DNA from 3 places in the Streptomyces sp. NPDC039423 genome. Region 3 is predicted to be linked to each of the others. Evidence: riboswitches for the same ligand, from Rfam matches in the RefSeq annotation. Region 3 holds a riboswitch; each other region holds the start of a gene.
What was found. Region 3 has a riboswitch for cyclic di-AMP ahead of ACZ7LK_RS20295 (transglycosylase family protein). Riboswitches for the same ligand answer to the same signal wherever they lie in the genome.
Positions count from the first base shown of each region.

Region 1 (7,148 bases), on a different contig from region 3:
GACCAGGCGGTGCGCGGTGTCGCCCAGCAGCTCGGAGGCCGCGCCGGCGAGCCCGAAGGACAGGACGGCGCCGACGGCGGGGTCGATGGCGGCCCGTACGACGGTGTCGACGCCGCGCGGGACCATGGCCTGGACGACCGGCTGGAGCTCCTCGGGCTTGCCGAGGGTCTCGGTCAACTCCGCGTAGGCGGTGCGGAGCTGCTCCTCGGTGGCCAGGTCGAGGCGTACGCCGCCGAGGTCGGGGCGGTGGCGCAGGTGCGGCGCGGTGGTCTTGAGGGCGACGGGGTAGCCGAGGCCGGCGGCGGCCCGGGCGGCCTCGTCCGGGGTGGGCGCGGGCAGGGTGGGGTGTACGGGGACGCCGTAGCGCCCGAGCAGCTCGCGGGCGGCGCCGGGGGCGAGGGTGACGCCCCGCTCGTCCACGTCCTCCGAGAGGGCGCGTTCGATCTGGGCGGCGGCCCCGGGCTCATCGATGCCCTCGTACTCCGGTACGCGCCCCGGGTCGGCCACCTGGCGGCGCCACTGTCCGTACCGGACCGCCTCGGCCAGCGCCCGGACGGCCCGCTCGGCGGCGGGGTAGGCGGGGATCCGGTGTCCGTCGGCGGGGACGCCGGACGCGGCGGGCGCCTCCGGAGCGGGTGCCTCGGCGGCGGTGGCCCCGGCGGCGGCCGGCGGCTCGGGGGCCGGGGGTGCGCCCGGGGCGGGCGGGGCGGGGGCGGTGGGCGCCGTGCTGGTGGCCGCCGCGAGGGCGTCGGCGAGGGCGCCCATCTCGACGTGGACGACCAGCACCGGTTTGGCCGGGGCCTCCGCCGAGGCGGCCCGCAGCGCTTCGGCCAGGACCTCGCCGTCCCCGGACTCGGTCACCCCGTTCTCACCGACCCAGGGGATGGCCGTGACCACCACCGCGTCGCACCCGTCGTCCCGGAGGGCCTCGGTGAGGGCCGCCCGGAAGTCCTGCGGGGTGGCCGCCGTGGTCAGGTCGCGCGGCCGCCGGGGCCGCAGCCCCTCCGTCAGGCAGGCGTCGTAGGTGAGCAGGCCGAGCGACTCCGAGTTGCCGAGGATGGCCACCCGGGGCCCCGCCGGGAGCGGCTGCCCGGCCAGGAGCAGTCCGGCGTCGACCAGCTCGGTGACGGTGTCGACGCGGATCACGCCCGCCTGGCGCAGCAGCGCCGACACCGTGGTGTGGGGGATGCGAGTGACCGGTACGGCGTGCCCCGGGGGTGCGCTGCCGCTGTGCCGGGCTCCCTTGACGACGACGACCGGCTTGACCGCCGCCGTGCGCCGGGCGAGCCGGGTGAACTTGCGGGGGTTGCCGATCGATTCCAGGTAGAGCAGGACGACGTCGGTGTCGGGGTCGTCGTACCAGTGCTGGAGGATGTCGTTGCCGGAGACGTCCGCGCGGTTGCCCGCCGAGATGAAGGACGACAGGCCGGCTCCGCGCCGGTGCAGTCCGGACAGCAGGGCGATGCCGATGGCTCCGGACTGGGTGAACAGCCCGATCCGGCCCCGGGCCGGGGGGTGCGGGGCGAGCGAGGCGTTGAGCCGGACGCCGGGCGCGGTGTTGATGATCCCGAACGCGTTGGGGCCGATGATGCGCATGCCGTACGAACGCGCCTGGCGTACCAGTTCCCGCTGGCGCGTCCTGCCGTCGGCGCCCTGTTCGGCGTACCCGGCGGTGAGGACCACCAGGCCCCGCACGCCGTGTTCGCCGCAGTCGGCGACGGCCTCGGGGACCCGCTCGGAGGGTACGGCGACGACCGCGAGGTCGACCGGCTCCCCGATGTCGGCGACCGACCGGAAGGCGGGCACGCCGTCCAGGGAGGTCGTCGTCTCCGGAAGGGCGCGGTTCACGGCGTACACCCGGCCCGTGTAGTCGGCCTCCAGGAGGTTGCGGAGGACCGTGCGGCCGACCCCGCCGGGCGCGCGGCCGGCGCCGACGACGGCGACGGAGCCGGGGGCGAGGAGCCGCTGCACCGACCTGGCCTCGGCGCGCTGTTCGCGGGCGCGCTGGACCGCCAGGGAGCGGTCGGTGGGCTCCAGGTCGAGGTGGAGGCGCACGGCACCGTCCTCGAAGCTGCGCTTCTGGGTGTACCCGGCGTCGGTGAACACCTTGATCATCTTGTTGTTGGCGGGCAGGACCTCGGCCGCGAACCGCCGGATGCCCCGCTCGCGCGCGACGGCCGCGATGTGTTCGAGGAGCGCGGAGGCCACGCCCCGCCCCTGGTGGGCGTCCTGGACGAGGAAGGCGACCTCGGCCTCGTCCGCCGGGGCGGAGGCGGGCAGCCCCTGCTCGTTGATCCGGTCGTAACGCACGGTGGCGATGAACTCGCCGCCGATCGTGGCCGCCAGGCCCACCCGGTCCACGTAGTCGTGGTGGGTGAAGCGGTGCACGTCCTTGGCGGAGAGCCGGGGGTAGGGTGCGAAGAACCGGTAGTACTTCGACTCGTCCGAGACCAGCTCGTAGAAGCTGACCAGGCGCTCGGCGTCATCCGTGGTGATCGGCCTGATCCGCGCGGTGCCGCCGTCCCGCAGCACGACGTCGGCCTCCCAGTGGTCGGGGTACACGTGTTCCGGCTGATCCGACGGGGTCCGCATGGGCCCCAGGGTACGGTGCGGGCCGCCGGTCGCGGAGGTGCTGTGGACAACGCAGGGTGAGGCGGGCCGAGCGGCGGTCCGGGCCCGCGAGGCCGGTTCGAGCACCCTGCGGGACATGAGAGACTGGCTGCGACAACTGGTCTAGACAACCTCCGAGACTCGAAGGGCAACACCATGGCTGAGCGCCGCGTCAACGTCGGCTGGGCCGAGGGCCTGCACGCCCGCCCCGCCTCCATCTTCGTCCGCGCCGCCACGGCCGCCGGCGTCCCCGTGACGATCGCCAAGGCCGACGGCAACCCCGTCAACGCCGCGTCGATGCTCGCGGTGCTGGGCCTGGGCGCGCAGGGCGGCGAGGAGATCGTGCTCGCTTCGGACGCGGAGGGCGCGGACGCCGCCCTGGACCGTCTGGCGAAGCTGGTCGCCGAGGGGCTCGAGGAGCTCCCCGAGACGGTCTGACCCCCTCGGTCGCGCACCACGCACGACAGCTTCGGGCGGAGCCGTTCCCCAGACACCGGGGGAACGGCTCCGCCTTTTCCGTCCGGTCACGGGAAACGGGCACACGCCAATTCCGGCGAGGGAAATGCGGGGCGATAATTCCCCCTGTTTGTATACGGCACCGCCGTTAATGAGGGATGCCCGCGGTGTTTACGCGGTGTTGCGAAGTCCTCACGTACGCGCCCGCCTGGCGTGCCGGGGAGCGCCGCAACCGGTGGGTGGCGAGCCAGCGCTCGACGTGGACGGCGGTGAGCGTGCGGGCGCGTTCGGCGTCGCCCCGGGCCACGGCGTCCACGATCGCGCCGTGCTCGGCCCAGGCGTCCGCCGGACGGGCGGGCGTCTCGACCGCGTACATCCAGGTGGTCTTGTGCCGGAGCTGGGTGAGCAGCGCGGTCAGGGCGGGGCTGCCGGACGCCTGGGCGAGCGTCTCGTGGAACCACCCGCCCAGCGAGCGGAGGTCCTCCGTCCGACCCGCGCGCGCCCGCTCCTGACCCAGCCTGACCAGGCCCCGCAGCACCTTGAGGTGGGCCTCGGTGCGGCGCTGGGCGGCACGGGCGGCGCCGAGGGGCTCCAGCAGGGTGCGCATCTCCAGCAGGTCGGCCGCCTCCTGCTCGGTGGGTTCGGCGACGCAGGCGCCGGCATGGCGGCGGGTGGTGACGAAGCCCTCCGACTCCAGGGTGCGCAGCGCCTCGCGGACCGGGACGCGGGAGACGCCGTAGCGGCGGGCCAGGTGTTCCTCGGTGAGCCGGCTGCCGCGCTCGAACACGCCGTTGACGATGTCGTCGCGGATCGCCGTGCATACCGAGTGCGCTGGAATGCGCATACCAGAACCCCCTGTGAACCGCGCGAAATTCAAACGCTTGACGCTTGTGCGATGACTCTATTGCAGCGGGCCGAAAATTCCGACAGTCGCCCGGAATCCATGGAGTTCTTTTCGGCCTCGTGCGGGACGCGACACGACGAAGGCCCCGGTTCGTGTCCCGAACCGGGGCCTGTCGGAGGAGCGGAGGCGGTCAGACGTTGACGCCGTGCGAGCGGAGGTACGCGACGGGGTCGATGTCCGAGCCGTAGTCGGCGCCTGTGCGGGCCTCGAAGTGCAGGTGCGGGCCGGACGAGTTGCCGGTCGAGCCGGAGAGGCCTATCTGCTGCCCCGGCATCACGGTCTGGCCGACCGAGACGTTGATCGAGGCCAGGTGGCCGTACTGGGTGTACGTGCCGTCGTTCATCCGGATGACGATGTTGTTGCCGTACGCGCCGCCCCAGCCGGCCTCGACGACGGTGCCGGCGCCCACGGAGACGACGGTGGTGCCGGAGGCGGCGTGGAAGTCGACGCCGGTGTGGCTGCCGGAGGACCACATGGCGCCACCGGTCTGGTAGCCGGTGCTGACGTAGCTGCCGGCGATGGGCGCCTGGAAGGAGTTCAGCCGCTTGCGCTCGGCCTCGCGGTCGGCGCGCTCCTTGGCGTCGCGGGCCGCCTTCACCCGGGCCTCGGCCTTGAGCTTCGCCTCGGCCTCGGCCTTCGCCTGGGCGGCGGCCTTGGCCGCCGTCTCCTGGGCCTCCAGTTCCTGGGCCTCGGCCTGGGCGTCGATCTGCTCGGCGAGCGTGTCGGTGATGACCGCCTGGTTGAGGCCGGTGTCCTCGAGCGAGCCGGGTGCGGCGTCCGGGGCGGCGGCGAGCGCCGGGGAAGCGAGGGTTCCGATGACGCCGGTGGTGGCGAGGGCCGCGACTCCGGCGACGTGTGCGCTCTTGCGGCTCAGGCGGCTCGGGGCACGGTGCTTCCCGGTGGCACGGGTGAACGCCATGAAGTGGCTGATCCTTTCCTTCCTTCTCGCCTACCGGGTTAGCTGACGGGTTCGGAGCAGGAAGGTCTCCTACGGGCCCCTCCGCGGCTGCGAAGGCGTCCGATTCACCCCAGGGACTTCATGGGTCCCCGGCTCCCCTGGCTCGCGCCTGACGGGGACTCGGCGATGGCTGCCCGGTGCCGCGGGTGCGGCGGGTACCGGTCGGACAGCCCATCAGACGCTAAGCGGCCGATCTTTCAATCACCAAACAGACACGGTTTTTTGTAGCGCACGCCACAGGGCAGACACCGAATCTCCGCAACAAACCGGACATTTGGCCGGGCATCCGGGAGGGGGACACGGGTGGACCCCGGCGTCGGGGGACGCCGGGGTCCGGGAGCGGTCGCGGAAGCGGGGCGACAGCGTCAATCAGCCGGTGACCACGGTCACTTGGCCGATTCCGAGCGCCTCGACGGGCTCCTTGATCCGAGCGGCGTCCCCGACGAGGACCGTGACCAGACGGTCCACCGGGAAGGCGCTGACGACCGCCGCGGTGGCCTCCACGGTGCCCGTCTCGGCGAGCCGGGCGTACATCTGCGCCTGGAAGTCGTCGGGGAGGTGCTGCTCGACCTGGTCGGCGAGGGTGCCCGCGACGGAGGCGGCCGTCTCGTACTTGAGGGGGGCGACGCCCACCAGGTTCTGCACGGCCGTCTCGCGCTCGGCGTCGGTCAGTCCCTCGGCGGCGAGGGTACGCAGCACCTTCCACAGGTCGTCGAGGGCCGGGCCGGTGTTCGGGGTGTCGACCGAGCCGCTGATGGCGAGCATGGCGGCCCCGCCGTCCGGGCCGGAGCGCAGTACCTGGCCGAAGGCCCGTACGCCGTAGGTGTAGCCCTTCTCCTCGCGCAGGACCTTGTCGAGGCGGGAGGTGAGCGTGCCGCCCAGGCAGTAGGTGCCGAGCACCTGGGCGGGCCAGACCCGGTCGTGCCGGTCGGGGCCGATCCGGCCGATGAGGAGCTGGGTCTGCACGGCGCCGGGGCGGTCGACGATGACGACCCTGCCGCTGTCGTCCGCCGTCACGGGCGGCACGGGGCGGGGCTCGGCCGAGTCGCCGGTCCAGGCGCCGATGGTGTCGGCGAGCACCGCGTCGAGGTCGACGCCGGTGAGGTCGCCGACGACGACCGCGGTGGCGGTGGCGGGACGCATGTGCGCCTCGTAGAAGGCGCGCACGGCCGCCGCGTCGATCCGGGCGACGGTCTCCTCGGTGCCCTGGCGGGGGCGGGACATGCGGGAGGTGGCCGGGAACAGCTCCTTGGAGAGCTGCATGGCGGCACGGCGGCCCGGGTTGGCGATCTCGTGCGGGATCTCGTCCAGCCGGTTGCGGACGAGCCGCTCGACCTCGCTGTCGGCGAACGCGGGGGCGCGCAGGGCCTCGGCGACCAGTCCGAGGGCCTTGCCGAGCCGGGAGACGGGGACCTCCAGGGAGACGCGTACACCGGGGTGGTCGGCGTGCGCGTCGAGGGTGGCGCCGCAGCGCTCCAGCTCTGCGGCGAACTCCTCCGCCGAGTGCTTGTCGGTGCCTTCGGAGAGGGCCCGCGCCATGATCGTGGCGACGCCGTCCAGGCCCTCGGGCTCGGCCTCCAGCGGGGCGGCGAGGAAGATCTCGACGGCCACGACCTGCTGGCCGGGACGGTGGCAGCGCAGCACGGTCAGGCCGTTGTCCAGCGTGCCGCGGTCGGGCGCGGGGAAGGCCCACGGCTTGGGCGTGCCCGCCTGGGGCTGCGGGTGGAACTCCATGGACGTCAGGGACACAGCGGCGTCGCTCACTGGTCGGCTCCCTCTTCTACCTGGTCGCTGTGGTCGGTGCCGGCGGGTTCGTAGACCAGCACCGCCCGGTTGTCGGGGCGGAGGCGGGCCTTGGCCACCGCCTGCACCTCCTCGGCGGTGACGTCCAGGACGCGCTGGACGGCGGTCAGGGCGAGCTGGGGGTCGCCGAACAGCACGGCGAACCGGCACAGTTCGTCGGCGCGGCCGGCGACCGTGCCGAGCCGGTCCAGCCACTCGCGCTCGAGCTGGGCCTGGGCGCGCTCCATCTCCTCGGGCGTGGGGCCCTCGGCGGCGAACCGGGCGAGCTCGTCGTCGACGGCCGCCTCGATGTCGGGGACCTCGACGCCACCGGACGTCTTGACGTCCAGCCAGCCGAGCGAGGGGGCGCCCGCCAGACGGAGCAGGCCGAAGCCGGCGGCCACGGCCGTGCGGTCGCGGCGCACCAGGCGGTTGTGC
Region 1 is NZ_JBVKAH010000011.1:112,644-119,791, forward strand. Features, by position in the region: gene ACZ7LK_RS28330 (bifunctional acetate--CoA ligase family protein/GNAT family N-acetyltransferase) at 1-2,592, opposite strand, end outside; gene ACZ7LK_RS28335 (HPr family phosphocarrier protein) at 2,767-3,048, shown strand; gene ACZ7LK_RS28340 (GntR family transcriptional regulator) at 3,215-3,910, opposite strand; gene ACZ7LK_RS28345 (M23 family metallopeptidase) at 4,101-4,889, opposite strand; cyclic di-AMP (ydaO/yuaA leader) riboswitch at 4,903-5,064, opposite strand; gene ACZ7LK_RS28350 (M16 family metallopeptidase) at 5,298-6,692, opposite strand; gene ACZ7LK_RS28355 (M16 family metallopeptidase) at 6,689-7,148, opposite strand, start outside.
Region 1: linked by a shared signal. The riboswitch ahead of ACZ7LK_RS28345 (M23 family metallopeptidase) and the one ahead of ACZ7LK_RS20295 (transglycosylase family protein) in region 3 are both predicted to bind cyclic di-AMP.

Region 2 (7,148 bases), on a different contig from region 3:
CCCACGAGGTCACCGGCAAGCTGATCGTGGCGACCGAGCGGGCCGAGCTGCCCCGGCTGCACGCGCTGGTCCAGCGGGGCCGGGAGAACGGCATCCCGGTGCGCGAGCTGGGCCCGGCCCAGATCACCGAGTACGAGCCGCGGGTGCGGGGCCTGGCGGCGATCCACGTCGGTACGACCGGGGTGTGCGACTACGGGGCGGTGGCCGCCCAGCTCGCGGAGTCCTCCGGTGCCGAGGTCCGGTACGGGGCGGAGGTCACCGCCGTGGACCGGCGCCCCTGGGGCGTCGCCGTGCGGACGGCCGGCGGGGCGATCGTGCGCAGCCGGGTCCTGGTGAACTGCGCGGGCCTGCACTGCGACCGGGTGGCCCGGCTGGCGGGTGACGACCCGGGCATGCGGATCGTCCCCTTCCGGGGCGAGTACTACGAGCTGGCCCGGCCGGAGCTGGTCCGGGGCCTGGTGTACCCGGTGCCGGACCCGGCGTTCCCGTTCCTGGGCGTGCACCTGACGCGCGGGATCGACGGGGGCGTCCACGTCGGGCCGAACGCGGTGCCCGCGTCGGCCCGCGAGGGGTACCGCTGGTCCGTCGTCCGGCCGGGCGAGCTGGCCGGGACCCTGGCGTGGCCGGGCTCCTGGCGGATCGCCCGCCGCCACTGGCGGTACGGGGCGGGGGAGGTGCACCGGTCGGTGTCCAAGCGGGCGTTCACGACGGCGGTGCGGCGGCTGCTCCCGGCGGTCGAGCCCGGGGACCTCCACCGCGCCCCGGCGGGCGTCCGCGCCCAGGCGGTGCTGCGGGACGGGACCCTGGTCGACGACTTCCTGATCCGCGAGGCCCCGCGGACGGTCCACGTGCTGAACGCCCCGTCCCCCGCGGCGACGGCGTCCCTGCCGATCGGCCGCGAGGTCGCCCGGCGGGCCCTGACGCACCTGGGGTGACCCCGGCGGCCGCCGGTGGGCCGCCGGCCGGGGCGGCGCGCCCCGGGGGCGCCGTAGAATCGGGGCATTGTGTCTGAGTCCCGTGAAACCGCCGTCCCCCGCCGACCCAAGGGCGAGCCCCGCTTCCCCGAGGGCCCCGCGCCCGACCCCGCCGGGTCGCACTTCGAGCGGCGGATCCGCAGCTTCCAGCCCCGGCGCAGCCGCGTCACGCCCGGGCAGGGCGACGCGCTGCGGCGGCTGTGGGGCGCCTGGGGGCTGGACATCGACGGGCAGCGCACGCTCGACCTGGACGAGATGTTCGGCGGGCTCCCGGTCGTGCTGGAGATCGGCTTCGGCATGGGTGAGGCCACCGCGCAGATGGCCGCCGACGATCCGTCGACCGGCATCCTCGCGGTGGACGTGCACACGCCCGGCCAGGGCAACCTGCTGTCCCTCGCCGAGAAGGCGGGCCTGACGAACGTACGGGTGGCCAACGGCGACGCGATCATCCTGCTGCGCGAGATGCTGGTTCCGGACGCCCTCGACGGCGTACGCGTCTACTTCCCCGACCCCTGGCCCAAGAAGCGGCACCACAAGCGCCGGCTGATCCAGCCCGAGTTCCTCGGCCTGGTCGCCACCCGGATGAAGCCCGGTGCCGTACTGCACTGCGCCACCGACTGGGAGCCGTACGCCGAGCAGATGCTGGACGTGCTGACGGCCCACCCCGACTTCGAGAACACCATGCCCGACGGGGGGTACGCGCCGCGCCCCGCCTTCCGGCCGCTGACCCGTTTCGAGGGCCAGGGCCTGGACAAGGGGCACGTGGTGCACGACCTGCTGTTCGCCCGGGCGCAAACCTGACCGCGCGCCGCGCCGCACCGGACGGCGCGAGCACCCGGGCCTGACGCCCGGACGGTGTGGCGTCCAGGCCGTGGCCGATGTCGTCGCGGACTGTCGGTGGCGGTCGTTAGGGTCGATCACGTGTCCCCTTCGCCTGCGCAAGCCCACTCGCCGTATCCGGCCGTCCCGGCGTACGAACCACGACCGTCGTTCGACGCCGTGCCGGAGCGTGCCCGCTGGCGCTACAAGCCCCGCCGCGCGTTCTGGCGCAGCAAGGTGGTGCGGGCTTCCGCGGTGGTCATCGTGCTCGCCCTGTGCGGGCTGGTGATCCTCGCGCTGGTCCGGGAGCAGACCGGCACGGAGGGCTTCCTGGTCGGGCTCGGCCTCGCCCTGCTGCCCGTTCCGCTCCTCATGGCCGCGTTCCGCTGGCTCGACCGGGTCGAGCCGGGTCCGTGGAAGAACCTGCTGTTCTCCTTCGCGTGGGGGGCGTGCGCCGCGGCACTCGTCGCCATCGTCGCCAACACCTTCGCGACCCGCTGGATAGCCACCGCCACCGCCGACCCCGCCTCCGCCGACACGCTCGGCGCGACCGTCATAGCGCCGGTCGTGGAGGAGAGCGCGAAGGCCGCCGCCGTGCTGCTGGTCTTCGTCTTCCGCAGACGGGACTTCACCGGGATCGTCGACGGCGTGGTCATCGCCGGGTTCACCGCCACCGGCTTCGCCTTCACCGAGAACATCCTGTACCTCGGCAACGCCTTCGGCGAGGACCAGGAGTTCGGGACGTCCGGCTTCGCGTCGGTCACGGCCGCGACCTTCTTCGTGCGGATCGTGATGTCCCCGTTCGCCCACCCGCTGTTCACCGTGCTCACCGGCATCGGTTTCGGCATCGCCGCGCTCACCGCGCGCCGCCGGAGGATCCGCCGCGTGGCGCTGCCGCTGCTGGGGCTGGCCCTGGCGATGGGCATGCACGCGCTGTGGAACGGGTCGGCGGCGTACGGGCCGTGGGGGTTCTACGCGGTGTACGGGGCGTTCATGCTGCCCGCGTTCGGACTGCTGACGTGGCTGGCGATCTGGTCGCGCCAGCGCGAGCTGCGCACGGTGTCCGGCGAGCTCCCGGCGTACGCGGCGGCGGGCTGGCTCTCCCCCGCCGAACCGCTCGCGCTCTCCTCAATGCGGGCGCGCGGGCTGGCGCGCGGGTACGCGGCGCGCTGCTTCGGCCCGGCGGCGGCCCGCGCGGTCGGCGAGTACGAGGCGTTCGCCACGTCCCTGGCGTTCCTCCGCCACCGGGCCCGCCGGGGCGCGGTGGGCGCGGACTTCGCGGCCCGGGAGCAGGAGCTGCTGCACCACCTGTGGCAGCGCAAGGAGGTCGCCGGACCGGCGCTCACGTACGCCGCGCAGGCCACCGGCCGGGTGTGGACGCCACCCCCGCACCTCGACTACGGCGGCTACAACCCGTACCGCTTCTGACCCCGCCCGCCGGCCGTCAGGCCGAGGCAGCGGTCAGGCCGAGGCGCGGCGGCGGGGCGCGGCCCGTCAGGCCGAGGCGGCCGTCAAGCCGAAGCGGCGGTCAGCGTCGCCAGCTCGTCGGGGGTGAGCTCCAGCTCGGCGACCGCCAGCAGGGCGGGTAGCTGCTCGACCGTACGGGCCGAGGCGAGCGGCGCGGTGACGGTCGGGCGGGCGGCGAGCCACGCCAGGGCGACGGTGGCGATCTCGGCGCCCCGGGCCGCCGCGACCGCGTCCAGCGCGGCGAGGACTTCGCGCCCGCGCTCGCCGTCCAGGTGCTTGGCCGCGCTGCCCGCCCGCGCGCTGTCCACCCGGGCGCCCGGCCGGTACTTGCCGGTGAGGAAGCCGGAGGCGAGCGCGAAGTACGGCACGGCACCGAGGCCGGCGCGCTCGGCGGTGTCCTGGAGAGCGCCCTCGTAGGTGTCGCGGGAGACCAGGTTGTAGTGCGGCTGAAGCGCGACGTACTTCGCCAGGCCCTCACGCTCGGCGAAGTCCAGCGAGGCCCGGAGGCGCTCGGCGGAGATGTTGGAGGCGCCGACGGCGCGTACCTTGCCGTCCCGCACCAGTTGGTCGAGGGCGGTGACGATCTCCTCGACCGGCACGGACGGGTCGTCGAAGTGCGTGTAGTACAGGTCGATGTGGTCCGTGCCGAGGCGGCGCAGCGACTCCTCGGCCGCGGCCTTGATGTTCGTGGCGCCGAGTCCCTTGAAGTCCGGGTGGGCGCCGACCTTGGTGGCGACGACGATGTCGGACCTGTTGCCGCGCGCGGCCATCCACCTGCCGATGACGGCCTCGGACTCGCCGCCCTCGTTGCCCGCGGCCCACGCCGAGTAGCTGTCGGCCGTGTCGACGAAGTTGCCGCCCGCCGCCGCATACGCGTCGAGGACGGCGAAGGACTGCGCCTCGTCGGCGGTCCAGCCGAAGACGTTGCCGCCGAGGGCGAGGGGGAAGACGTGGAGGTCGGACGTGCCCAGGGTGCGCAGAGAGGTCATGGCGTGGATCAACGCGGCGGCCGGACGGGATATTCCGGGTGTTCGGCCACGAAACCGGCAGCCCTGGCGTCGGGGGGTCGCCGCCAGGGCTGCCGGGGACGGGTGGTCCGGAGCGAGCGCTCGGACGGGTCAGACGGTGAGGCCCTTGTCCCGCAGCCACGCCATGGGGTCGATGCCCTCGCCGCCCGCGGTGTGCACCTCCAGGTGCAGGTGCGGTCCGGTCACGTTGCCGGTGGCGCCGACCCGGCCGATGGTCTCGCCGGTGCCGACCTGCTGCCCGGCGCCGACCGTCATCGACGACAGGTGGCAGTACCAGACCTCCGTGCCGTCCTCCAGCTCCAGGACGATGCGGTAGCCGTACGAGCCCGACCAGCCGGCCGACTTCACGGTGCCGCTGTGGACGGCCTTGGCGGGCGTGCCGGTGGGAGCGGCGAGGTCGAGGCCCGTGTGGTAGCCGGAGGACCACATGCTGCCGGCCTGACCGAAGGTCGAGGTGATGGTGTACGAGGAGGTCGGCAGGGACCAGCTCGCGGCCTGCTCGGCCAGCCGGGCCGCCTCCGCGGCCGCCTCGGCCGCCTTCGCCTTCGCGGCGGCCTCCGCCTCGGCCTCCGCCTCGGCCTCTGCCTTCGCCTTCTCCTCGGCGGCCTGCTTCTCGGCGGCGGTCTGCTGCGCCTTCGCCTCGGCGGCCGCCTGCTCGGCCGCGGCGGCCTCGGCGGCGGCCTTCGCCTCGGCGTCGGCGGTGGCCTGCTGCTGCTCGGCCTGCTGGAGGATGCGGGCGCGCAGCGCCTCGCCGGCGTCCGCGCCGCCGCTCCCGTCCGCGTCGGCGGCGGGGGTGGTGAGGGAGGCGGTGGTGAGCGCCCCGTCGTCGTGGCGGTCCTCGCCGGATCCGGAGTCGTCGGACATCAGCGAGCCGATGCCGGGCAGGGACTCGGCGTCCGGCAGGTGGTCGGTGATGACGTCCGGCAGGGATATGGAGACCGCCGGCTTGTCCTGCGCGGTGGCCATGCCGCCCGCGCCGACCGCCGCGATCACGCCGACACCGAGGACGGTGGAGCTACGGGCGAGTCCGCCGCGCTGCTTGGCCACCCGGTGCCGGCCCCGGACGGGGCGGACGGTCTCCTCGGTGGGGTTCCATTCCTCCCACTGCCCGTTTACGGGTGCGGCGTCCGGGATACCCGAAGACTGGAACGAGGCGGGAGAGCCGTATGGAGCTTCGGGGGCAGGCCTGTTGGACGCCACGGAGGCGCACTCCTTTCCTTCCTTCTCGCCTACCGGGTTAGCTGACGGGTTCGGAGCAGGAAGGTCTCCTACGGGCCCACTTCGGCCCGATTCACCCCAAGGTGGTGGTTCCCCGGTTCCCTTGCGGAATTCGGCGCACGCGCGCGGTGCCGTCTCTTGCGACGACTGGGACGACCGCGCTGCGTTATCGAACGTTAATAGACGGGGGCTCCGGATTCCAAGCTGTTCCTACTGATCATTAACCGCCCGGCCCCCGGATATACCGGACGACAACCGGGCACATACGGGCGAGTTGACCATGCCTCAGAAACATGCACCGACCACACTGATACTGACGGACCGTCACGTCATCCGCGCTGCGACACCCACCGACTACGCAGCGTGCCCACGGAGCGAACGGGTGCACACGTCCCGGGAAAGGCGCCACGGGAAAGGGCCGGGCACGACGAAGGCCCGGTGCGCAATGCACCGGGCCTTCGCCTTCAGTAGCGGGGACAGGATTTGAACCTGCGACCTCTGGGTTATGAGCCCAGCGAGCTACCGAGCTGCTCCACCCCGCGTCGGTGAACACCACCTTACGCCATCCGGCGCACGATCCCTAACCAATATCGCTGGTAGCCGCCCGGAGAGGACGAAACACCCCCGGGCGCCCTCCCACCGGAACCTCGTTGCCGCCCTCCGACAGGGGTGACATGGTCACGTCCATGTCTTCCTTCACCGCCGACGACGGCACCACGCTGGCCTACCGCGTGTCCGGAGCCGGCACCCCACTGATCTGCCTGCCCGGCGGCCCGATGCAGGCCTCCGCCTACCTCGGTGACCTCGGCGGCCTCACCGCCCACCGCCGGCTGGTCATGCCGGACCTCCGGGGCACCGGGCGCTCGGACGTGCCCGCCGACCCCGGCTCCTACCGGTGCGACCGGCTCGTCGACGACGTGGAGGCCCTCCGGCGCCACCTCGGCCTGGAGCGGATGGACCTGCTCGCCCACTCGGCCGGGGCCAACCTGGCGGCGCTGTACCTGACCCGCCACCCCGGGCGCGTCGGCAGGCTCGCGCTGGTCACGCCGAGCGTGCTGGCCGTGGACGTCCCCATCACCGGCGACGCGCGTCTCGCCACGGCGGCACGGCGCCGGGACGAGCCGTGGTTCCCGGCGGCGTACGCGGCGCTGGAGGCGATCGTCGCCGGAAGGGGGACCGCCGACTCGTGGCGGGCCATGGCGCCGTTCACCTACGGCCGCTGGGACGCGGCCGCGCGGGCCCACCACGCCGCCGGTGACGAACAGCGCAACGACGAGGCCGCGCGGGTCCACGCCTCCGAAGGCGCCTTCGCCCCGGACACCGTCCGTGCCGCGTTCGCCCGCCGGACCTCACCGGTGCTGGTCCTCGCCGGCGAGTTCGACGTGGCCGCCCCGCCCGGCGCCATGGCCGCCTACGCCGCCCTGTTCCCGGACGCCGACCTCCGCGTCCAGCCGGGAGCCGGGCACTTCCCCTGGCTCGACGACCCCGCCCAATTCACCGCGACGGCGGCGGCGTTCCTGTCCTGACCGGCCGGGGCACCGCGGACGAGCCGCCCGGCCGGTGCGCCCGCCCGGACACGCACCGGCCCGCGGGCCCGGGAACGACGACGGCCCCGGTCCGGAGGATCTCCGGACCGGGGCCG
Region 2 is NZ_JBVKAH010000010.1:13,800-20,947, forward strand. Features, by position in the region: gene lhgO (L-2-hydroxyglutarate oxidase) at 1-935, shown strand, start outside; gene trmB (tRNA (guanosine(46)-N7)-methyltransferase TrmB) at 1,005-1,775, shown strand; gene ACZ7LK_RS27015 (PrsW family intramembrane metalloprotease) at 1,896-3,221, shown strand; gene ACZ7LK_RS27020 (aldo/keto reductase) at 3,305-4,249, opposite strand; gene ACZ7LK_RS27025 (M23 family metallopeptidase) at 4,379-5,488, opposite strand; cyclic di-AMP (ydaO/yuaA leader) riboswitch at 5,500-5,634, opposite strand; tRNA gene ACZ7LK_RS27030 (tRNA-Met) at 5,975-6,048, opposite strand; gene ACZ7LK_RS27035 (alpha/beta fold hydrolase) at 6,193-7,032, shown strand.
Region 2: linked by a shared signal. The riboswitch ahead of ACZ7LK_RS27025 (M23 family metallopeptidase) and the one ahead of ACZ7LK_RS20295 (transglycosylase family protein) in region 3 are both predicted to bind cyclic di-AMP.

Region 3 (7,148 bases):
TGCGCAGACGTTGATTCTTCGACTGGTGGCGTATGTGCGGTCAGCGGCAGGGGTCAGCGCTCCATCGGGATGAGCCGATGCTCTCGGGGAAGCGGTGCCGCTGCTGGAGTGCGAGTCTCCATGCGAGATGATCAATAACGCTACTGGCGTTGGGTTTGGGGAGGCCGCCGCTCGACGAGTCCCCTCAGCGCGGCAAGGTGACCCGGTTGTGAGAAAGGATGATCACAGCCAAGTGAACGGCGCGGTGGGTGCGGTTATGTCATCGACGACCGCCGCACGGCAGGTGGAGGATTTCCGAACCGGAATGAACAGCACCTGTGGTGTGGGACGCCTGGAAGTCCGCATCCAGTGCAGCCCCCGCCGCGTTGGTTGACAGGAACCACGTCGAAGTAGTGGCCTACGCCACTGCGACTGCCTACCATCGATCACCGCAAGGTCGTTCACACTGACGCACGACCCACGCCGGGAGGCTCCTTTGCACCGCCTGCATCGCCGCCGTCGCACCGCGCTCTCCGTCTCCGCCGCGCTCCTGGCAGCGGCTCCGCTGCTGGCGGGCTGCGGGAGTGACACGCATCCCGGGGCGGCCGCCGTCGTCGACGGGGACCGGATCGAGGTGGCCGCCCTCCAGGCCCAGGTCAGGGACGTGCGCAGCGCCCAGGAGGCGTCGCCGCAGGCGAAGCAGCTCATCGAGGCCACCGGGGACCTGAACCGGGAGAAGCTGAACGGCATGATCTTCGACCGGGTGGTGGACAAGGTCGCCGCCGACAACGGGATCACCGCCAGCCGCAAGGAGGTCCAGGAGACCCGGCGGGCCGCCGCGGCGCAGAGCGGGGGCGAGGAGCAGCTCGCCGCGATGCTGCTCCAGCAGCAGGGCGTCGCGCCCGACGAGATCGACGCGGTGGTGCGGCGCAATGTGCTCATGAACAAGATCGCCGCCAAGCTGGGCGCCGGGAACACCCCGGAGGGGCAGCAGAAGCTGACCGAGGTGTTCGCCACCGCCTCCAAGGCGCTCGACATCGACGTGAACCCGCGGTACGGGACGTGGGACAACGACAAGATCCAGCTCGGCGAGTACAGCGCCCCCTGGCTCCGTCAGCCGGGCGGTCAGCGGCAGATGTAGGTTCGAGGGGTGAACGCCGACACCCCCGACACCCCCGGTACCGCCGACGACCCCGGACGGATCGTCCTCCTCACCGCCAGCCACCGCGTCGCCCCCGGGCTGCTGTCCTGGCCCGCGTGGCGGACGCTGCGCGGCGCCGGCCGGGTGCTGTGCGCCGACGAGGCGCACCCGCAGCTGCCGTACCTGCGCGAGGCGGGCGTCACCGTGGAGATCGCCGCGCCCACCGCGCGGGAGCTGGTGGACGCCTGCGCGGGCGGGAACACGGTGGTGGTCCTGGCGGCCGGCGAGGGTGACGGCGCCCTGACGGACGGGCTGGCCCGGATGGCGGGCTCCGGTCGGGTCGCGATGCCCGACCTGGAGCTGCTGCCCGGCTCGTACGACCTGCCGGGCGCCCGGCTGCTGGACCTGGTCGAGGTGATGGACCGGATCCGCCGCGAGTGTCCCTGGTCGTCGCGGCAGACGCACGAGGGCCTGGCCAAGTACGGCATCGAGGAGGCGTACGAACTCGTCGAGGCCATCGAGGACGGCGACCGCGACGAGCTGCGGGAGGAGCTCGGGGACGTCCTGCTCCAGGTGGTCTTCCACGCGCGGATCGCCGAGGAGCACGAGGAGGAGCCGTTCTCCGTCGACGACGTGGCGGGCACGATCGTCGAGAAGCTCATCCACCGCCACCCCCATGTCTTCGGCGACGAGCGCGCCGAGACGCCGGAGGAGGTCAAGGAGCACTGGCTGCGGACGAAGGCGATCGAGAAGCGGCGCGCGTCGGTGACGGACGGCGTCCCGCTCGGCCAGCCGGGCCTCGCCCTGGCGGCCAAGCTCGCGAGCCGGGTCCGCAACGCCGGTCTGGACGTCGCCCTCCCGTCCGGTGACGGCATCGGCTACGAGCTGCTGGCCCTCGCCGTACGGGCGGAGGCCGAGGGCGTCGACCCGGAGGCGGCCCTGCGCGCCGCGGGCCGCGCCTACCGGGACGCCATCCGCGCGGCGGAGGGGCAGGGCTCCTGACGGGTTAACGTCGGGGGCGTGACCGACCCGAACACCCCGCCCGAACTCTTCACCTGGGAGTTCGCCACCGACCCGTACCCCGCGTACGCCTGGCTCCGGGAGCACGCGCCCGTCCACCGCACCAGGCTGCCCAGCGGGGTGGAGGCGTGGCTGGTGACGCGGTACGCGGACGCGCGGCAGGCGCTGGCCGACCAGCGGCTGAGCAAGAACCCCGCGCACCACGACGAGCCCGAGCACGCCAAGGGCAAGACCGGCATCCCGGGCGAGCGCAAGGCCGAGCTGATGACGCATCTGCTCAACATCGACCCGCCGGACCACACCCGGCTGCGCCGGCTGGTGTCGAAGGCCTTCACGCCCCGGCGCGTGGCGGAGTTCGCGCCGCGTGTGCAGGAGCTCACGGACCGGTTGATCGACAATTTCGCTACAAAGGGGAGCGCGGACCTCATCCATGAGTTCGCCTTCCCGCTCCCCATCTATGCCATTTGCGACATGCTGGGCGTGCCCCGCGAGGACCAGGACGACTTCCGCGACTGGGCCGGGATGATGATCCGGCACGGCGGCGGGCCGCGCGGCGGGGTCGCCCGGTCGGTGAAGAAGATGCGCGGGTACCTCGCGGAGCTGATCCACCGCAAGCGCGAGAACCCGGGGGACGACCTGATCTCGGGGCTCATCAAGGCCTCCGACCACGGCGAGCACCTCACCGAGAACGAGGCCGCCGCGATGGCGTTCATCCTCCTCTTCGCGGGCTTCGAGACCACCGTGAACCTCATCGGCAACGGGGTCCACTCGCTGCTCCGCAACCCCGTCCAGCGCGAGCGCCTCCAGGCGTCCCTCGCCGCAGGTGAGCGGGGGCTGCTGGAGACCGGCGTCGAGGAACTGCTGCGCCACGACGGGCCGGTGGAGCTGGCCACCTGGCGGTTCGCGACCGAGCCGCTGACCATCGGCGGGGAGCGGATCGGCGCGGGCGACCCGGTGCTCGTCGTCCTCGCCGCGGCGGACCGGGACCCGGAGCGGTTCGCCGAGCCGGACACGCTCGACCTGGCGCGGCGGGACAACCAGCACCTCGGGTACGGGCACGGCATCCACTACTGCCTCGGCGCGCCGCTCGCGCGGCTGGAGGGGCAGACCGCGCTGGCGACGCTGCTGACCCGGTTGCCCGACCTCCGGCTTGCGGTGGATCCGGCCGATTTGCGGTGGCGGGGCGGGCTCATCATGCGTGGACTGCGCACGCTTCCGGTGGAGTTCACCCCGTTCGTCCCGTCCCGCGGCTGACGGTCCGTCATTTCTGTGATCTTCGCGTAATCTCCGGTGCATCGACTTGTGACTGACGTTCGAATGCCGCTACGTTCACCGTCACCTCAGCAGTCACGCGAAAGGCAGCACCGCATGCGCTCCGGGAACGGCCGGCACCGACGACCCCGTCAAGCCCCCGCCATCGTCGTCGCGGCAGGGGTGACCGGATCCGCCATCGCGCTCCCGCTGCTCGGCGCGGGTTCCGCGTCGGCGGCCGACGCCGCCACCTGGGACCGGGTGGCCGAGTGCGAGTCCGGCGGCATGTGGAGCGCCGACCTCGGCAACGGTTTCTACGGCGGCCTCCAGATGTCGCAGGAGACCTGGGAGTCGTACGGCGGCCTCGCCCACGCCGCCCGCCCCGACCTCGCCAGCCGCAGCGAGCAGATCCTGGTCGCCGAAAAGGTCTACGCCGCGACCGGAGTGAGGGCGTGGGAGACCTGCGCCCCCATCGCGGGCCTGGGCGGCGCCGCCGAGGCGACCGCCACCGACCCCACGACGGCCGCCCCGGCGGCCCCCGGGACGACGGACGCGCCCGACCCGGCCGAGACGCTGGAGGATCCGGCCGCGCCCGCGAAGCCCACGCCGTCGAAGCCGGCCGGGACCCCGCTGCCCGCCGAGCCCGCCCCGTCGGCGCCCGGCGCGCCGGCGAGCCCGGCCCCGGGCACCGGCAAGCACCGGGGCGAGGCCGCCAAGGAGGAGACTCCGGTGACGGAGCCGGCCGCTCCGGCCGACCCCACCGCCCCGGCCGACCCCACCGCCCCGCCCGTCCCGGGTGCCACGGCGGGTGACGGCGGCCTGGAGGCCACCGGCCCCGACGGGACCGGCGATTCGGCCACGGGGCGCGAAACGGACGGGCATCCCTCGCGCGGTGACGGGGCGACACGCGACCCGGGCAGCGTCGCGCCCGGCGCGTACACCGTCCGCCCCGGGGACAACCTCTCCGACATCGCGGAGGAGCAGAAGGTCCCCGGCGGCTGGCCGGCCCTCTACGAGGCCAACCAGGACACCGTCGGTGCCGACCCGGACCTCATCGTCCCCGGTCAGAGCCTGGAGCTGACGGCCGATCAGCCGTAGGTATCCGCCCCTATGTCCGCTTCTGTGTAAGTGAGACATGAATCTCTTCACACCGATCGGCGTTCCGGGAGCGACGGAACCGCACAATCCGCCCTTCACCTGCGTAAACGCCCGTCAAGGGCCGTCGCATAAGGGCGGATTGACCCCGATGTCCGTCTTTGAACTTCGGGAAGGTCTGTGTCTACGGTCGTGACCGCTCGCCACCGCGGGCCCCATCGACCGGAACGCCGAATCCTGCCGCCGGCCGTTGGGAACAGTCGTCGCTTCACGCGCCGGAGGCAGGAGCGGGGGACCCAAGGTACGTGCCGGGCCCGGCCATGGAGACATGGCACGGGGACGGCTTGGGGTGAAGCCGCGCGCACCACGGTGCCGCGCGGCCGGGCAGCTCACGCCCGAACCCGACAGCTCACCTCGCAGGCGTCGGTGAGGAGATGTCCCATGCTGTTCTCCGGCAAGGCCAAGCACCGTCGCCCCTCCAAGGCCGCCCGATTCGCCGCGTTCGCCGGCATCACCGGCGTCGCCGTCGCCGCCCCGCTGCTGGGCGCCACCTCCGCCTCGGCGGCCACCTCCGCCGAGTGGGACAAGGTCGCCCAGTGCGAGTCCGGCGGCGACTGGTCCATCAACACCGGCAACGGCTACTACGGCGGCCTCCAGTTCTCGGCGTCCACCTGGGCCGCGTACGGCGGCACCGCCTACGCCTCGACCGCCGACCAGGCCTCGAAGTCCCAGCAGATCGAGATCGCCGAGAAGGTCCTCGCCAGCCAGGGCAAGGGTGCCTGGCCGAGCTGCGGCGTCGGTCTGTCCGGCGCCTCCTACGACGGCGGCGCCGAGCAGGCCCAGCCGCAGCAGGAGCGCGAGGCCGAGCAGCCCACCACGCGCAGCGAGAAGCGCACCGCGCCGAAGGCCGCGCCCAAGGCCGAGGCCGCGCCGAAGGCCGAGTCCAAGAAGACCGTCACCACCCCGACCGGCAAGAAGGTCGAGAAGGGTGACGGCGAGTACAAGGTGAAGGCCGGCGACACCCTCAGCACCATCGCCGCCGAGAAGAAGGTCTCCGGTGGCTGGGAGAAGCTCTTCGAGCTGAACAAGGACATCGTCGACGACGCCGACCTGATCTACCCGGGTCAGCAGCTCCACCTGAGCTGACCCCGCACACCACCCCGGTCCGGCGCGCCCCTTCCCCCGTGCGTGCCGGGCCGGGGTCTTCCCGTTCGCGCGCCTGAGCGGCTCCGCGCACACGTGCGGTCGCGCGCTTGAGCGACCCCCCGCACACGCGAACTACTCGTCGGTAAGTTTCGTGGCGTTATGTCCGTGAAGCGGCCTCGTGAGCCCTTTTTCGTCCCAGGAGGCGGGCGTCGGCTGGTCACGGCTCCCGGGCCGGTTAGGCTCTTGCCGCAAGGCCGAAGAGACCCTGCACCGCATGCGTCACATTTTGCGTCACATCCCAGAAGGAGATGCTCGTGCCGTCCATCGACGTCGTCGTAGCCCGGGAAATCCTGGACTCCCGAGGCAACCCCACGGTCGAGGTCGAGGTCGGCCTCGACGACGGCAGCACCGGCCGTGCTGCCGTCCCGTCCGGTGCCTCCACCGGAGCGTTCGAGGCCCTCGAGCTCCGCGACGGTGACAAGGACCGCTACCTCGGCAAGGGTGTCGAGAAGGCCGTCCTCGCCGTCATCGAGCAGATCGGCCCGGAGCTCGTCGGCTACGACGCCACCGAGCAGCGGCTGATCGACCAGGCGATGTTCGACCTGGACGCCACCCCGGACAAGTCCTCGCTCGGCGCCAACGCCATCCTCGGCGTCTCCCTCGCCGTGGCGCACGCCGCCTCCGAGGCGTCCGACCTCCCGCTGTTCCGCTACCTGGGCGGCCCGAACGCGCACCTGCTGCCCGTTCCGATGATGAACATCCTGAACGGCGGCTCGCACGCCGACTCCAACGTGGACATCCAGGAGTTCATGATCGCCCCCATCGGCGCGGAGTCCTTCTCCGAGGCCCTGCGCTGGGGCGCCGAGGTCTACCACACCCTGAAGAAGGTCCTGAAGGAGAAGGGCCTCTCCACGGGTCTGGGCGACGAGGGCGGCTTCGCCCCGAACCTCGACTCCAACCGCGCCGCCCTCGACCTCATCCTCGAGGCCATCAAGCAGGCCGGCTACGCCCCGGGCAAGGACATCGCCCTGGCGCTCGACGTCGCCGCCTCCGAGTTCTACAAGGACGGCTCGTACGAGTTCGAGGGCAAGTCCCGCTCGGCCGCCGAGATGACGGACTACTACGCCGAGCTCGTGGACGCGTACCCGCTGGTCTCCATCGAGGACCCGCTGTTCGAGGACGACTGGGAGGGCTGGAAGGTCATCACCGAGAAGCTCGGCGCCCGCGTCCAGCTCGTCGGTGACGACCTGTTCGTCACCAACCCCGAGCGCCTGGCGCGCGGCATCGAGGAGGGCGCCGCCAACGCCCTGCTGGTCAAGGTCAACCAGATCGGCTCGCTGACCGAGACCCTGGACGCCGTCGAGATGGCCCAGCGCAACGGCTTCAAGTGCATGATGTCGCACCGCTCCGGCGAGACCGAGGACGTCACCATCGCCGACCTGGCCGTCGCCACCAACTGCGGCCAGATCAAGACCGGCGCCCCGGCCCGCTCCGAGCGCGTCGCCAAGTACAACCA
Region 3 is NZ_JBVKAH010000006.1:103,377-110,524, reverse strand. Features, by position in the region: gene ACZ7LK_RS20315 (SurA N-terminal domain-containing protein) at 485-1,120, shown strand; gene ACZ7LK_RS20310 (nucleoside triphosphate pyrophosphohydrolase) at 1,130-2,122, shown strand; gene ACZ7LK_RS20305 (cytochrome P450 family protein) at 2,141-3,394, shown strand; gene ACZ7LK_RS20300 (transglycosylase family protein) at 3,575-4,489, shown strand; cyclic di-AMP (ydaO/yuaA leader) riboswitch at 4,750-4,924, shown strand; gene ACZ7LK_RS20295 (transglycosylase family protein) at 4,928-5,632, shown strand; gene eno (phosphopyruvate hydratase) at 5,941-7,148, shown strand, end outside.